DNA from 3 places in the Paenibacillus sp. EKM212P genome. Region 1 is predicted to be linked to each of the others. Evidence: riboswitches for the same ligand, from Rfam matches in the RefSeq annotation. Region 1 holds a riboswitch; each other region holds the start of a gene.

Region 1 (3,111 bases):
TTCAGCTTGTCTAAGCTGCTGGGTTTATGGGAAAGGAAGTTGAGAGCCAGTGATCACCGTTAAACAACTGCGTAAATCGTTCGGTAAGAATGAGATTTTAAAAGGCATTGATATAGATATCGCAAAAGGTGAAGTCGTCGTCATCATCGGCCCCAGTGGTTCGGGGAAGAGTACGTTTTTGCGTTGTATGAATCTGTTGGAACAACCTACAGACGGGGAGATTTTATTTGAGGGCGAGCCGATTACAGCTCGTGGCCATAATATTAATGTAACCCGGGAGAAGATGGGGATGGTGTTCCAGCATTTTAATCTGTTCCCGCATAAAACAGTGTTGCAGAACCTGACGCTTGCACCAATGCAGGTTAGAAGACAGTCAGGGAAGGAAGCGGAAAAAATTTCGCTAGAACTCTTGCGTACCGTAGGGCTTGAGGATAAGAAGAATACCTATCCGAACCAGCTATCCGGAGGACAGAAGCAACGTATTGCGATTGCGCGTGCTTTGGCCATGCAGCCGCATGTAATGCTGTTCGATGAGCCGACTTCTGCATTGGACCCTGAAATGGTTGGAGAGGTTCTGGATGTAATGAAGAAGCTCGCCGAAGGCGGCATGACAATGGTAATCGTGACGCATGAAATGGGTTTTGCCCGCGAGGTGGGTGATCGAATTATCTTTATGGATAACGGTCAAATTGTAGAGCAAGGTACACCAGAGCAGGTATTTGGCACTCCAAGCCATGATCGCACCCGTGATTTTCTTGCCAAAGTATTGTAAGGAAGTGCTGATATAATCTATAAAAAAAGCCCTCCGTTTAACGGAGGGCTTTTTTTCTTTTTGTCACCATTTCCCCATACTTTCGTAACAAATATCGATTTCTTGATGACAAAATTGTAATGAGTGTAGTATGATGTTCAAGGTTCCCAACATTTTCATGCGGATAAGGTTACAAAATTGTGATATTATGCAGTAAGCCAAAACTTACCGGGACAGCATGTGGTTATGACAACCGCTGAAGCTGGGCCCAAACTATGGGAAGTGCGGGGGACGTAACAACGGCAGTCATTCCGATACGTCATAAGACGATGTGGAATATGCCTAGGGGTGAATTGCACAAGCATAGGGCTTCTCCTGAGTCCGAATCCGACAGCTAACTTCGCAGGCATAACAGAGGAGGTACATATCTTTGAAACATCTAAAACATATTGGTAAAACGATGAAATTTGCGGTGCTTGCCGCAGCTATTGCAGGGCTGGCACAGACAGCTGGAGTAGCGGATGCTGCTTCGCTTCACACTGCCAAAGAGGGCGATACCTTTTTTTTGCTTGCTCAACGTTATGGAGTATCGGTAGACGAGCTAACGAAGGCGAACCCAAACATTGCTTCCAACAATATATATGCAGGTCTGCAAATTAAGGTGCCTGGCGAAAAAAGTGTGAAGGCAGCTTCGGATTCGAAGCCGCAGCTTCTTACGGAGAAAGCACCAGCGAATGAGGGGCCAACGATTGAAGCGTGGGGCAAAACATTCAACTATAGCAAAATAGTTGACGTTAAGGCTTCAGCGTATTCTGCCGCAGCCGACGAGAATGGTAAATGGGGAGCAGTGGACTACTACGGCAATCCGCTTAAACTAGGTACAATTGCGGTAGACCCGAACGTCATTCCGATGGGCACGAAAGTGCTGGTTACAGGCTATTCCCACCCAGGTTTGCCGGATCATTCTTTTGTAGCTGTCGCTCGCGATCAGGGCAGCGCCATTACAGGAAAGCGGATTGATATCTTTATTCCTGGCAACAAATCATTTGTGAACGACTTTGGATTCCAAAATGTGAAGCTGTACGTTATTGATAAATAGCATTGTACGTATATACGGTTTAATTAAACATAATATATATTATGTAAACTTAATGCCTGTATCCTACCGCATATAACTAGGTCGGACTCTTATCAGGTCTTATCCATAAAAAAGGCTGTCTTGACGAGCAGAAAACTTCTGCTGGTAAGACAGCTTTTTTACGTTGCTTTAGCTGTAGCTCAATCATAAACATATGGTTATTTCCGTTCCGATGTGTGGAGTAGCTGGGGGACTGTCACAAATTTGTAGCCCTTAGCTTTTAGAGAGTGAATTAGACCCGGCAGAGCTTGGACAGTTCCTTGCAAGTTGGAACTTTGACCTCCACCTGCGTGCATTAAAATAATAGAGCCAGGCCCGGTAGCTGGGATCACATTGCGTTGAATTTGTGTTTTACTTAATCCCTTCCAATCGAGAGAGTCTACATTCCAATTGACAATCATATAGCCATGACGACGTGCCCATTGGATTTGAGGCTCCGTGATTTCACCGTAGGGTGGACGAATCAACTTGGGGCGAAAACCTGCGCTGGCTTGTAAAATACGTTCTGTTTTTGTAATCTGGTTGCGAAAGCGTTCTGGTGTGGCCTTCCTAAAATCCGGATGAGTATAGGAATGGTTTCCTATAGCATGGCCTTCACGGATAATACGGCGTATGATCCCCGGATGCTTTTCCGCACGGTGACCGACGATGAAAAAGGTGGCTTTGATGCCATTGGCGTGTAATACGTCCAAAACCTGCGGCGTATACCTAGAATCGGGCACATCATCAAAGGTTAGGGCAATTTGGCGGGTGTGTGGGCCGCACATTTTAAAAATGTCCGCATGTTTTTTTCGCAGCATTGCTAATGTAGGAGTTGCTCGATCTGTGCTCTGATGTACAGAAGAAGCAACAGCTGCTTCCTTGGGATGGGTCGTTCCGGTGTTGGGAGGCGCATCCGCGTGAACGGGTAAACTTGAGAATGCTAGTAACAGTGCCAAGCATGGCAACACTCCCCTGTACGGCATATGTATCCCCCCCTTTCCGTGCAGTGGTACCTAGTGGTGCTCTCGACTATTATGTACCTGTCTTATTAAAAATATGCTGGTAACCAAGTTCGGCTCATAAACGACTGGAAAGAAGCCCACGATGAAACGATTATCAATGAAGATGATGGAGCTAAACGTAAATATTCTCTTAAACATGACCGAAAACAGGAGCATTTTCGCAAGTTTTAGCCTTACAACGAATTCGGTATACTGTGACAGCTGGTGTATAATGGGGA
Region 2 (3,111 bases), on a different contig from region 1:
TGGCTACAACTTTTTTCACACCCAGCTCCTTGAGCAAAATGGCGGTGAGGATGCTTACCTGAATGTCATCACCAATAGCAACAATGCCACAATCGAAATTACGGATGCCCAGTGATCGCAACGAGTCTTCATCGGTAGCGTCCGCCACGACAGTATGTGTCAACATCTCACTCATACTGTCCACAACATCCTCATTCCGGTCAATGCCTAGCACCTCGCACCCCATATCCACCAATTGCAAAGCCAGGCTTGAGCCAAACCGCCCCAAGCCAATAACTACAAACTGCTGCGTTTTCATATCTACTCGAAAACTCCTTATCTGAATCAATTTCATAAATGAGGATTTTGCAAAAATCCCATAAGCGACTTCCAATGAAGAAGATATAGATCGAAATGGTTTAGTTCGTCTATATCTTGACTTCGGAGCGACTGGTATCGAATTTTGCAAAATCCTGAAATGATTAAACCAACGAAATGTATTATGAAATGATTCATCCTATAATCATTTTGCCTTCCGGATGACGATATAATTCTTTACCCTTTTTCGGCCCCAGTGCATAAGCTAGCGTGAGTGGCCCCAGTCTACCTGCAAACATCGTCAGGGTAATCACCAGCTTGCCTATGACTGTCAAATCAGGTGTAAGCCCCATCGACAGCCCCACCGTACCAAACGCAGACACCGTCTCAAACAAGATCATCAGAAAATGATGATCTTCGGTTGCCGACAAAATCATGGTCACCCCGATCACGAACAGCAACCCCAGCAGTGTAATGGTCAAAGCCTTGTAAATTCGTCCCTGCGCAAGTCGGTACTTGAACAGTACAATATCTTCCCGCCCCCGCAGCATCGAAATCACTGCTCCAATGAGCAGGGCGAATGTTGTGGTCTTAATCCCGCCTCCAGTGGAGCCAGGGGAAGCTCCAATAAACATGAGTATGATGATAAAAAACTGCGTAGCCTGCCGCAAGCCTGCGATGTCCAGCGTATTGGCACCTGCGGTACGGGGAGTAACGGACTGGAATAAAGATCCCAGTAGCTTACCACCCCAATCAAGCGAGCCAAGAGTCTTTGGATTCGTAAACTCAAATACAAAAATCACGAGCGTGCCGACTACAATCATAGCGCCCGTCATGCTGAGTACCACCTTGGTATGCAAGGACAGTCTCTTGCGCTTGCGATATTCTGCCAGGTCTGACATCACTACAAAACCAATGCCGCCAGAAATAATTAGAAACATTGCGGTAAAATTAACAATCGGATCATATACATAACCTGTCAAGCTGCGAAATTCACCGAATAAATCAAAACCAGCATTGTTAAACATGGAGATGGCATGCCAGATTCCAAAATAAATCGCCCTGCCTACAGGCATATCAAAGGACCAGCGAACCGAGAATATCGTAGCGCATACGCCTTCAATAACTAGTGAGTACAGTAATACCTTACGGATTAACCCGACAATTCCCTCTACAGAAGTCTGATTCATCGCTTCCTGCAAAATGAGACGCTCCCGCAAGGAAATCCGACGCTTGAACACCAGTGCAATCAAGGTAGCCATGGTCATAAAGCCAAGACCGCCGATCTGGATCAGCGCAACGATGACAACTTGACCAAAAGTGGTAAAAAAGAGCCCGGTATCCTTTACGACAAGCCCGGTTACACAGGTCGCAGAGGCGGCAGTAAACAAAGCGTCTATAAACGCAAGTGGCTTTCCTGTTGTATTGGAGATCGGCAGCATTAACAATAAACTACCTATAAGAATGATAATGGCAAAGCCCGCAACGAATATCTGCGGTGGAGAAAGCCGAAGCCAGCTTGCATTGGGATTCATCTATTCATCACTTCTCTCCTAATCCTTAAAACTATAAAAACAGTGATTTAATACGGTGTAAGCTCGCTACGCGTTCCATTTGATCTTCCGATCGTCGTTGCCCCTGAATTTTTTGATTTTTCCAAACCTTAAGTAACTATAATTAGCATTCCCTGAATACAGGAAGAATGCATGTCAAGCACTATTCGATCCCCCTGTGCTAATGGCGCGCAGTAGCGAAGGGGGCAGAATTGTTCTGAAGAAGCGAAGCGTTTGCCTTTATCTCCGGATTTTAACCATTAAAGGGGGTATACAATCAAAAAATCCGGGGATAACAGCAATCGGAAGAATAATCTGCACCCGCAGCGGTCTAACCAATCCAAACACTTTTATACGCACAAAAAAAGACACCGGAAAACCGAGTGCCTGACTTGGTTCCTGCTCATAGCCTACGAGGTTAGCTGACGGATTCGGGCAGCACAGTATGCCCTATTTACACTTCCGATCCACCAGTGATCGGCTGTAAAATTCACCCCAGTAACATGGTTCCCCCGTTTTCCCATAGAAATTCGGCTCAACTGTATATCATTACCTATGTATTTTATAGGCATTGCCTCAAGATTATAATCCTTCTATATCCAGATCACAAAACCGATTTCGCCGAAAAAACGTGAAATTGGCTTTATTTTGCGAATGGGCATCGTTTAATCGCAGCTTATCTAATTTTATTGGAACTTTAAAGTGCTTTCACTCTATTTTCATGAATATCGCTAGTCTGTTGGCGGGAACCTGTGCAGTATGATATCTTTAATGGATGTTCTTATTTACAGATTAAGGAGGAAACTCATGAATCCTATCGGGAAACCGGTCGTGCTCACGGCCAACTTCAAAAAATTAGGCTTGCTGGGCGGGATTGGCCTGATTTGCTTTTTTATCTTTCAATTGCTTATTCCCTCGCTTAGCAATCCGAGTCCAGAATCAGTAATGAACGCAAAGGTCATCAGCAAACAAGAAGCGGTCATACACGCATTGGACTTCGCCCGCTCCGAGCTGGGCTATACTGAATCACAGCCTGAGGAGCCCGTCGTGACCTATCAGGCCGAAACAGATTTGTACGGTTATTTATCTAGAGAAAAACTGCTTCAACAGTACGACCGTACATGGAAAAAGAGTTACCCTTACGAAACCTTTCGGGTCGATCTGCCTGAATCCTCAGCGAAGAGTAAGCTGCAAATTCATGTGGATTTATCCACTGGCAAGGTCGTTAGCTTTAAACGAATCACCTCCAGCACCAATTACA
Region 3 (3,111 bases), on a different contig from region 1:
GCGACATACAGACTTTTGATAGCCATGCCGTCAACGGTTGTAAATTGAGGATACAAATCATCCAGCATGTAATGCTCCAGGTCTTGTAGACTGTTCAAATGTCCGCTGCGGAATAGTTTCTCCAGTCCGTTAAAACGGGTGAAGCCACCAACAGGTAGGAAAGGGTCCAACAATAATGCATAGTTCAGCAAGCGGTTGCCTTTATGCAGGACGGTTCGCCTCCTCGAAGTGAATCGTTATGTTATATTATTTCACTCTTTACTTGGAGATAACGAAAAAAACGAAATATATGTAATATATATTTACATTTAAGTGGCAGTTGTGTCAAATTAAATATTTTTATCGCTCATATATGTTAGTTAAAATAACATTGAAAATAATTATTATATTTTTGTTTACAAATAGTTGATGAGAGAGTATAATAAATCTGTTGCCTCAATACATTATGATTTGCGGTCGTGGTGGAATGGCAGACACGCTATCTTGAGGGGGTAGTGGGCGTACGCCCGTGGAGGTTCGAGTCCTCTCGACCGCATTATATGCAAGACCCAGTTAAAAAAGCATCCTGACACGGTTTACGTGAAGGGATGCTTTTTTTTGTTAAGCATTTTTCGTTATATCCTTTAGCTACAGAAGCAACGGTAGACAACAGGTCGTTTAATAACTGTGATAAAGAAGAATATCAGTTTTGCTGCAAAAGCTTCTCTATATCTCCCGCCAGCTTATCTGGAGTGGTTTGCGGTGCATAGCGCTTAAATACGTTACCTTCTCGTGTAATTAAGAATTTAGTAAAATTCCATTTGATCGCTTTGGACCCTAATACCCCCGGAGCTGTTTGGGTCAGGTAGCGAAATAAGGGGTGCGCTTGATCGCCATTGACATCTGTCTTGGCGAACATCGGAAAGGTAACACCATAATTGATCTGGCAAAACTCGGAAATCTCCTCGCTGGAACCTGGCTCTTGTTTGGCGAATTGGTTGCTGGGAAATCCCAAAATTTCGAGCCCCTGTTCATGGTACTGGTCATATAGCTCTTGTAACGCTTTGTATTGGGGGGTTAACCCACATTTGCTGGCTGTGTTCACAATAAGCAGAACATTCCCTTCATATGTGGATAACGGAATTGGTTTCCCTTGCAGGGTTTGCGCATCATATTCATAAACGGTCATAGTATCTCTCCTTATTCAATATTCAGCAATTAAATTGTAAGCAATTCAAAGTAAGGTTGCAAGTCTGGAAAAGCTGTATTAAGCCTTTAGCCGCTGTAAAATCGTATTTTGTTCAAAACAGTAAATCGCACTGCAAATGGAGCGAATTAAGGTGTTTCTTCTTATAAAAGCGGGTTCAATCGGTGTTTAGCTGGTACATATAGCGTATTTTCTTCTCTTTTTACAAAAAAAGGCCAAAAATGCTCTACCCTACGCCAATATTGACATGCTTGTCATTTTCGAAAAGGGATGAAAAACAGAGATTGAGTGAGTTGTGAGAAGGATAGTTGCATTGTAAGCGTTATTATTAATCTTCTATGCTCTAAAGGCCGATTTATAACCCCGCAGTTGAGCTTTACAGTCTTCCATGCGCGGGTGTATGATTCAAGACGTAATTTCAAATTAACTTGAATGAAGCAACAACGAAATGTCTATAGCGCTGAATTTTGCAGTTGCAAAAGCGGGGGAACCAATCGAGACTGTACGGCTTGCCGTGTGTCTCATGGGGTGAATTTTCCGGTCAAGTGCCAGAAATAGGGCGACTCTCACGTCCGAATCCGACAGCTAACCTCGTAAGCGTACAGGGAGAGGCAACAAACCGCCGTGTGCAGCCATGGTTTATTTTATCATGGATATGTCAGAAGCCGGAGGAAAGCCTTTTTCCTTCGGCTTCTTTTTGTTGTCTTTTTATACCGGGAGAGGAGCTACTGATGGAAGGTCGGTTAATTATTGTCACTGCACCGAATGAAGCGGGCAGAAGTTTTGTGAAATTGCTTATTTACAAAAAATTGGCGTTTGCAGTTCTAACGAATAGCGCCCAGGAGGAACGACAGCTCAAAAAAATGGGTGTGGAGCACATTGTCCGCATCAATACCATGCAAGCGGGAAAATGGAATTTTCCAAAAAAAGAAATTGGTAGTGTGTATTTGTTCGAGAACAGCTTGAATCTGACTTGCCGTTTCCTACAAATATGTCGACCACTAACATCGGAATCGATCTATGTTATTACGCACGGCTGTAATCCACAAGGAATTTATCGGGGATTGGGAGCGGACCATGTGATCTACACATTGAACGGAGAGGTGGGTTTTCTGCTGAACGGATAAGCACTTATAACATAGTTGTTTTATGATTTTATGATGAAATAAGAATGGCGATCTGAGGACCGATACGGAGGGTATAAACATGATGGATATATACATGCTGCTCGTCATGGCTGTGAGTTATGGAGTGATACTGCTGTTTGTACGCTGGTGTGATGCGCAGACCTCTAAAGGAGGACGAAGAGGATGATCGTTATACTTGGGCTTACGGCTATTGTGTTTATGTATTTAATCTACGCACTCCTGAACCCTGAAAAGTTCTAGTCAGCTATAGGGGATAGAGCAGGCGGGAACAACAGACCTGAATATTAAGCATCATAGGTAGCAGGTTTTCGCAAACGTGTGCACACAATTGGTGCTCTGGAAGCAGGTCTGTTGTTCCAAACGCAGGAGCATTTTGAAGGAGGAATAAAGGATGGAGCTGCTTCAAATTGGAATTGTGATCGTCATATTGCTGCTCTTGGTAAAGCCAGTGGGCACCTATATGTATCATGTATTCTCAAATGAACCCAATCGGACGGATCGGATTTTTGGCGGAACAGAAAAGCTGATTTATAAGATAGTAGGCTTGAAGAAGCTGGAGAGCATGCGTTGGACTACGTATGTTATGAGTTTCATTGCAACGAATGTCGTGCTTGTGGCGATCAGCTACTTGCTGTTGCGTTTACAGGGAATGCTTCCCGGTAATCCGGCTGGAAACAGTAATATGGAAGCATCACTAGCTTTTAATACGGTAATCAGCTTTATGACAAATACGAATCTCCAACATTATAGTGGAGAAAGCGGGCTTACGTATCTGAC

The links. Region 1 has a riboswitch for cyclic di-AMP ahead of G9G54_RS06950 (3D domain-containing protein). Riboswitches for the same ligand answer to the same signal wherever they lie in the genome.
Region 2: another riboswitch for cyclic di-AMP. It lies ahead of G9G54_RS18135 (TrkH family potassium uptake protein); the one in region 1 lies ahead of G9G54_RS06950 (3D domain-containing protein).
Region 3: another riboswitch for cyclic di-AMP. It lies ahead of G9G54_RS04590 (hypothetical protein); the one in region 1 lies ahead of G9G54_RS06950 (3D domain-containing protein).

What each region holds. Positions count from the first base shown of each region.
Region 1 covers NZ_JAAMNR010000002.1:179,885-182,995, reverse strand. The annotation lists gene G9G54_RS06960 (ABC transporter substrate-binding protein/permease) at 1-63, shown strand, start outside; gene G9G54_RS06955 (amino acid ABC transporter ATP-binding protein) at 50-772, shown strand; cyclic di-AMP (ydaO/yuaA leader) riboswitch at 1,007-1,175, shown strand; gene G9G54_RS06950 (3D domain-containing protein) at 1,182-1,850, shown strand; gene G9G54_RS06945 (polysaccharide deacetylase family protein) at 2,048-2,854, opposite strand.
Region 2 covers NZ_JAAMNR010000006.1:108,874-111,984, reverse strand. The annotation lists gene G9G54_RS18140 (potassium channel family protein) at 1-298, opposite strand, end outside; gene G9G54_RS18135 (TrkH family potassium uptake protein) at 492-1,832, opposite strand; cyclic di-AMP (ydaO/yuaA leader) riboswitch at 2,243-2,396, opposite strand; gene G9G54_RS18130 (CPBP family intramembrane glutamic endopeptidase) at 2,658-3,111, shown strand, end outside.
Region 3 covers NZ_JAAMNR010000001.1:973,304-976,414, reverse strand. The annotation lists gene G9G54_RS04605 (urease accessory protein UreF) at 1-191, opposite strand, end outside; tRNA gene G9G54_RS04600 (tRNA-Leu) at 453-535, shown strand; gene G9G54_RS04595 (glutathione peroxidase) at 683-1,168, opposite strand; cyclic di-AMP (ydaO/yuaA leader) riboswitch at 1,635-1,802, shown strand; gene G9G54_RS04590 (hypothetical protein) at 1,918-2,313, shown strand; gene G9G54_RS26200 (potassium-transporting ATPase subunit F) at 2,497-2,574, shown strand; gene kdpA (potassium-transporting ATPase subunit KdpA) at 2,726-3,111, shown strand, end outside.